Regions from separate parts of the Lentzea sp. NPDC004782 genome, predicted to be linked through region 2. Evidence: riboswitches for the same ligand, from Rfam matches in the RefSeq annotation. Region 2 holds a riboswitch; the other holds the start of a gene.
The links. Region 2 has a riboswitch for cobalamin ahead of ABZV40_RS11940 (CbtB-domain containing protein). Riboswitches for the same ligand answer to the same signal wherever they lie in the genome.
Positions count from the first base shown of each region.

Region 1: it holds a riboswitch for cobalamin, as region 2 does, so the genes downstream of both, ABZV40_RS21785 (iron ABC transporter permease) here and ABZV40_RS11940 (CbtB-domain containing protein) in region 2, are expected to answer to the same signal.

Region 1 is NZ_JBEXJN010000023.1:8,691-12,135, reverse strand. It holds gene ABZV40_RS21795 (ABC transporter substrate-binding protein) at 1-609, opposite strand, end outside; gene ABZV40_RS21790 (ABC transporter ATP-binding protein) at 606-1,346, opposite strand; gene ABZV40_RS21785 (iron ABC transporter permease) at 1,346-2,368, opposite strand; cobalamin riboswitch at 2,401-2,538, opposite strand; gene ABZV40_RS21780 (hypothetical protein) at 2,565-3,047, shown strand; gene ABZV40_RS21775 (hypothetical protein) at 3,067-3,445, opposite strand, start outside.
Region 2 is NZ_JBEXJN010000010.1:49,616-53,060, forward strand. It holds gene hisG (ATP phosphoribosyltransferase) at 1-757, opposite strand, end outside; gene ABZV40_RS11930 (phosphoribosyl-ATP diphosphatase) at 771-1,034, opposite strand; gene ABZV40_RS11935 ((2Fe-2S)-binding protein) at 1,143-1,805, shown strand; cobalamin riboswitch at 1,840-2,030, shown strand; gene ABZV40_RS11940 (CbtB-domain containing protein) at 2,063-2,251, shown strand; gene ABZV40_RS11945 (CbtA family protein) at 2,273-3,025, shown strand; gene ABZV40_RS11950 (YbaB/EbfC family nucleoid-associated protein) at 3,086-3,445, shown strand, end outside.

The sequences.
Region 1 (3,445 bases), on a different contig from region 2:
CCGCGGCCTGCCCACCATCAACCGGCCGGCGTCGTCGATCTGCCGTTGGTAGCCCTGGATCAGCTCCTCGGCCTTCCGCTCGACGCGGAAGATCTTCCCCAGATTGCGGAGGTCCGTGTACAGCGCGTCGAGGGCGGGCATGATGCCGCGCTGCTTGCCGATGCCGTTGCGGCACGCCTCGGTGAGCTGGTAGGTGCCGATCCCGAGCTGCTTCAGCGCGTCCGGCGTGAAGCCGGTGCTCTCGCTGAACCCGTAGCTCCAGCCCGCGAACACCAGGTCCGCGTTGGCGCCCTGCACGACCTCCTTGGAGATCTTGTCCGCGAGCTTGCGGGTGCTGTCGAAGTCGGCCTTCCACGGTGAGGTGCGCAGGTCGACGGTGTTGTCGCCGTCCACGACGTACCCGGCCATGTGGTCCTTGAGGCCCAGCGCGAACATCAGCTCGGTGATGCCCGTGTCGTTGGTGACCACTTTGGACGGAACCTGGTCGAACGTGACCTGCCGACCGCAGTTGGTGATGGTCACCGGGTCGGACTTCGCGGTGTCCTGCGCGACCGTCGCGCCGCAGCCGGAGACGAGCAGCAGAGCGGCTGCGGCGAAAGCGGTTCTCAAGGGGTGACCTCCTGGTCGAACAGGAGCTGCGGAACTCCCGTGGTGGGGTGGCGGACGACGTGCGCGGTGACGTGGAAGACCTTGGCGATCAGCTCGGGCACGAGCACCTCCTCCGGCGTGCCGGACGCGACCAGGCGGCCTTCGTCGAGCACGTGGAGGCGGTCGCAGTAGGACGCGGCGAGGTTGAGGTCGTGCAGCACGGTCAGCACCGTGACGCCCAGGCCGCGGGCGAGCGCCAGCACGTCCAGCTGGTGGCGGATGTCGAGGTGGTTCGTCGGTTCGTCCAGCACGAGCACCCGCGGTTCCTGGGCGATGGCGCGGGCGATGAGCACGCGCTGGCGTTCGCCGCCGGAGAGGCTGAGGAAACTGCGGTCGGCGAGGTGCGCCACGTCCACTGTGGCCAGTGCGTCGGCGACCACGCGCCGGTCTCTGGCGGGATCGCGGTCGTGCGGCAGGCGACCCATCTCGACGACCTCGGCGACCGTGAAGTCGAACTCGACCTGCGACTCCTGGGTGAGCGCCGCGAGCTCGCGGGCGAGGTTCCGTCGCTTGTGGACGTTCTCGCCGTCGATCCGCACGGCACCGGCGTCCGGCTTCAGCGCGCGGTAGACGCACCGGAGCGTGGTCGACTTGCCGCTGCCGTTCGGGCCGACGATGCCGACGACCTCGGCCGAGGCGGTGAGCGTGATGTCCTCGACGATCCCGCGGACCGCGACGCCGGTGAGCTCGACGCGCATCAACGTCCTCCGAACACGTAGCTCTTGCGGCGTATGAGGAAGATGAAGCACGGCACGCCGATCGCGGCCGTGATGACGCCGAGCGGCAGCTCTTCCGGCGCCGCGAGCATCCGGGCGGCCACGTCGACCCAGACGAGGAACGAGGCCCCGGCAAGGGGTGCGAGCGGCAGCACCCTGCGGTGGTCCGCGCCCACGACCATGCGCGTGAGGTGCGGCAGCATGAGCCCGACGAAGCCCACCGCGCCGCTGACCGCCACCAGCACGCCGGTGATCGCCGCGGTGACGACGAACAGCCGCGTGCGGAACCGGTTGACCTCGACACCCAGCGTGGTCGCCGTCTCGTCGCCCATCGCCAGCGCGTTCAGCTGCCGCGCCCTGGTGAGCAGGTACACGATCCCGAGCACCGTCACCGAGGTGGCCACGGGCAACGACTTCCAGTCCGCTCCGCCGAGGCTGCCGAGCAACCAGAACATCGCCGCCCGCGCCGCGTCCCCGCGTGGCGCCTGGAACACCAGCAGCATCGCGACGGCCGAGAACCCGTACGCCAGCGCGGTTCCGGTCAGCACCAGCCGCAACGGTGTGAGCCCCCGGCTCGTGCGCGCGGTGAGGTAGACCAGCGCGGTGGCACCGAGTCCGGTCAGGAACGCCCCGGTCGACAACGCGTAGACGCCGAGACCGGACAACACGCCGAGCGTCGCGACCGCCGTCGCACCGACGCTCGCGCCCGACGAGATGCCGAGCACATAGGGGTCCGCGAGCGCGTTGCGGACCATCGCCTGGATCGCGACGCCGACCGTGCTCAGCCCGGCACCGACGACCGCGGCGAGCAGCACGCGCGGCAGCCGGATGTCACAGACGATGTGGTACTGCCCGGCGAGGTCCGCGGGGATCGTGCCGCCGGTGACGGCCGCCCGCAACAGGTCGACCGTGACGCTGAACGGGACGGAGACGGGGCCGAGCGCCACGCCCGCCACGACGCTGACGGCGAGCACGCCGACGAGCGCGCTGATCTTCGCGATCACTGACAGCCCTTCCCGCAGTCCACGGCAGGAGTTCCCGGTTGAAAGCCGTGTGCGGGTGTTCGGGCTCGCCCCACCGGAGTGGGACCTACCGTTGCGGGTCAGCGCCGGACTTCGACCGGTCTTCCCCCGTGCACGACGACCCCACCCTAACTCACCGGCCAGTGCACAAAACCGCGCGGAGACGCGTTCAACAGGCATGGGCGGAGGAGACAAACGGCGATTACGGCGTCAGCGTCAACTGGGCGAGCAGGACACGGGGCAGAAGAACAGCCCCGCCTTCATCGCGTTCGCCCTGCTCGTCGCCGGTTTCCAGACCGGTGGCATCTGGGCCGAGGAGATCCCGGCGGCACTTGATCGGCTCTACTGCACGCCGGAGTTCTGTCTGGCGTTGCCGCAGGCGCTGATCGGCTGGGCGATCGCGGTCGCGCCGCTGCTGGTGCTCCTCTGGCGCCGCGACGTGGCGATCTACTCCAGCGCGTTCCTGGCAGGGCTCATGGGCATGTTGCTCATCGCGTCCGACGGCAGCTGGGTGGTGCCGTCGGCGTTCTTCGGGGTGGGACTGGTGTTCGTACCGATCAGCCTCGCGATCTCCCGCCTGGCCAAGCCCGGCTGGCGTGCCGTGGCGGTGGCCGGCCAGCACTGGTTGCTGCTGGCCGGCCTCATCCTCTGGCTGGCGTGACCTCGGGCTACGAGGAGCCTCACACGCCGAAGCGGCGGAAGTACTCCAGGACGTTGGTCATCTGATGCTCGACCAAGCCGAACTTCGGAGTGTCGTGCGGTTCGAGCATCGCGAGCACGTCGACGGACTCGGTCACCTTCTCACCGGGCACGACGATCTCGGCCCGGTCACCGGGGAAGATCGACACCTTGTGACCGAGGTGCCACACGTCCCTCCTGGATCCCTTGACCAGCACCTTCCACGGCGGGCTGTACTGCTCGGGGTCCCCCAGCTCGCCGCGGATCCGGAACAGGGCGTGGAACACGGACTCACCGGTGGCCATCTTGCGGCCGAACGGGCCGTAGACCGCCATCGTGATCTCTTTCGCGGTCCGCGCCTGCCACACGACGCGACCGACC
Region 2 (3,445 bases):
GCACCGCCACCCAGTTCTCGTCGGCCAGCGGGGCGACCGTCGGCGACTCGAGGCCCGGCGTGAGGCCGACGGCCTTGTCCAGGATCGCGCGCGGGCAGTCGTAGTCGAGCATCAGGTACTGCTGCGCGAACACGACGCCCTGCAGGCGGGCCGTCAGCTGCTTCTTGGCGGGGGTCACCTCGGTACCGGCGCGGTGCACCAGCACCGCCTCGGACTCGCAGATCGGCTCGCCGAACGGCACCAGGTCGTGCTGGCGCAGCGTGCGGCCGGAGCCCACGACGTCGGCGATCAGGTCGGCCACGCCCAGCTGGATCGAGATCTCCACGGCGCCGTCGAGACGGATCACCTGGGCGGTGATGCCACGGGCTTTGAGATCGCGGCCGACCAGCCGCGGGTACGCGGTGGCGAGGCGCTTGCCCTCCAGGTCGGAGATCTGCCAGTCGGTGCCCTTGGGCCCGGCGTAGCGGAAGGTCGACGACCCGAAGCCGAGCGCCAGGAGCTCCTGCACCGAGGAGCCGTTGTCGTCGGCGCCGGAGTCGGCGGCGAGGTCGCGGCCGGTGATGCCGAGGTCGAGGTCACCGGACGCCACGTAGATCGCGATGTCCTTGGGGCGCAGGAAGAAGAACTCGACGTCGTTGTTCGGGTCGAGCACGGTCAGGTCGCGCGGCTCGTGCCGCTGCCGGTAGCCGGCCTCGGTCAGCATGGCGGAGGCGCGTTCGGCGAGCGCGCCCTTGTTCGGGACTGCTACGCGCAGCATGTGGAAGTCTCCGTCAGAGGTACTTGTAAACGTCTTCGAGGGTGAGGCCGCGGCCCAGCATGATCACCTGGAGGCGGTACAGCAGCTGCGAGATCTCTTCGGCGAGCTTCTCGTCGGACTCGTACTCGGCGGCGATCCAGACCTCGCCCGCCTCCTCCAGGACCTTCTTGCCCTGCGCATGGACGCCGGCCTCGAGCGCTGCGACGGTGCCGGAACCCTCCGGCTTGGTGGCGGCTCGTTCGGTCAGTTCGGCGAACAGGGAGTCGAAGGTCTTCACGGGGTGACATCCTCCCACCTCCCCAAGCCAGGTCCACACCGCGGTCACATCTGTCCCAGGCCGTGGACGTGATCTGTCCTGCCTGGACACCCGGTACGGTGAATTCTCGTGCCAGAGGATTCGACCGGATTCGCCGAAGTGCTCGCGGCGTTGCGCCGGGTGCGCGGCATCAACCCGTTCTTCGCGCTCGACGTCGGCCGCCCGGACGAAACGTGGCTGCCCGGCACGGCACTTCTCGAAGGCCCCGCGCTGAAAACCACCATCGACGCCATCGCGGCCCGCTACAACGCGGCGGAACCGCGCGTCGCGGCGAGCCTGTTCTTCCTCAGCTACACCGCCCGGTTGCTGAGCCCGCTCACCGCCGCGGACCTCCCGATCGACATCCGGCCGGAAAACCTGTGGTGGCAACACCACCCGGCCAACGGCCTGAGCGTGCGCATCGACCTCCCCCAGCTCGGCCCGACCGCGCGGGAAGCGCTCGAACCCGTGGTGGAGGCGATCCAGGGCGTCACGCCGGTGGCGCGCGGATTGTTGTGGGGCAACGCGATGTCGAACATCGCGGGCGCGCTCAAAATGGTTGTCCGCGCACGCATGCTCACGGCCGAGGAAGCGGAACTCCGCGGCAACCGGCTGATGAGCGCGCCGCCGTTCGAACAGGCGGGACAATTCCTGAGCATCCCCGGCGAGCTCGGGTTCCTGCGCAGGAGCTGCTGCCTTTACTACCGCGTCGCCGCTGGTGGGAAGTGCGGCGACTGTCCACTCGTGAAGTGAGGAACGCAACAACTCTTATGGCCGGTTGTGCTTGAGCGCCCGATCAAATTACGGTGCACGCGCCGCAGTGACGGGAAGCCGGTGAGAATCCGGCGCGGTCCTCGCCACTGTGACCGGGAAGCGATCCCCGCCGAGCACGTCACTGGCACCCCGAGGGAGCTGGGAAGACGCGGGGGCAGCGTTGATCCGGGAGTCAGGAGACCGGCTGCGGCGCCGCAAGGAGAGTTGACCTTCCACGAGGTATGGAGGAGCCCGTCATGACGAGCCCCGCAGCACATCTGTCCGCCGTCCGCGTGCCCAAGTGGGCCTTTGCCGTCGCTTTGCTCGGCCTGATCGTCACCTACCTGGTCCTGCAGGAGAACGGCCTCGCGCTCGGTGCGAGCTCGCAGCTGCTGCACGAGTTCTTCCACGACGGCCGGCACGCGCTCGGCGTCCCGTGCCACTGAGCTGACCTCCAGACCGAGCACATGACAACCACGTACAAGTCCCTGGCGCTGCGCGGAGTCGGAGCGGGCCTCGTCGCCGGCGTCGCCTCCGCGCTGGTGCAGCTGCTGGTGACCGAGATCCCGATCCGCGCCGCGCTCGCGGTCGAGGAGGCCAGGGAGCCCGCCGGTGAGGGCCACTCGCACGGCGGCGAGGAAGAGCTGGTCAGCCGCGGTGCCCAGGTCGTGGGCGGCATGCTCGGCGTGATCATCGTCGGCATCGCGGCCGGGCTCGTGTTCGCCACGGCCTACGCGCTGTCCAAGCGGTGGTTCGTCGACCGCACGCCGTTCAGCCGCAGCTTCGCGCTCGGTGCCGCGGTGTTCGGTGCCGTCGCGCTCCTGCCGTGGCTCAAGTACCCGGCCAACCCGCCCGCCGTGGGCGACCCGGAGACGGTCAACCACCGGACCGCGCTCTACCTCGGCGTGGTCGCCGCCGGACTGGTGATCGTGTGGGGGGCGAGCTGGCTCGCCGAGCGGCTCCGGTCCTGGACGCAGCCCGTCCGCGTCACGGCGGTGCTGCTCGCGGTCGTCGCGGCCGTCGCGGCGGTGCTGCTGGCGTTCCCCGCGCCGCCGGACACGATCCCCGCCGACATGCCGGTGAACGTGCTGTGGCAGTTCCGCCTCAGCTCGCTCGCCCAGCTGGCCGTGCTCTACGTCGGCATCGGCGTGATGTTCGGCCTGCTGGTCGACCCGGCCGCGCGCCGGGCCAAGACCCCCGGCAGGGCCGCTGTCGCCTGATGGTGTGGGGTGGCCGCCCACCCGGCCACCCCGCCCAGTCGGCGTTGGTACGTTCGGCGCATGCCTGACAGCGCTGAGTTGCTGGAACAGATGCGTCAGAAGCTCGAGTTCTTCGAGCAGGCCAACCGCGCGGCCGAGGCCCGTGCCGCCGGTTACGACGCGATGGGCGGCGAGCTGAGAGACGTCGAGGCCGCCGTCCAGTCCCCCGACCGCGCCGTCACCGTCGTCGCGGGCCTGTCCGGTTCCATCAAGGACATCCGGTTCACCGAGGACGCGCGGAAGCTCTCCCCGTCCCAGCTCTCCCAGTCCGTGATGTCGGCGCTGCAACAGGCCGTCGCGGCCGCCGCGCGCCAGCAGGCCGAGATCGTGCAGAGCCACACCGGCCTCCCGATCGCCGAGCGCGTGCAGAAGACCCAGCAG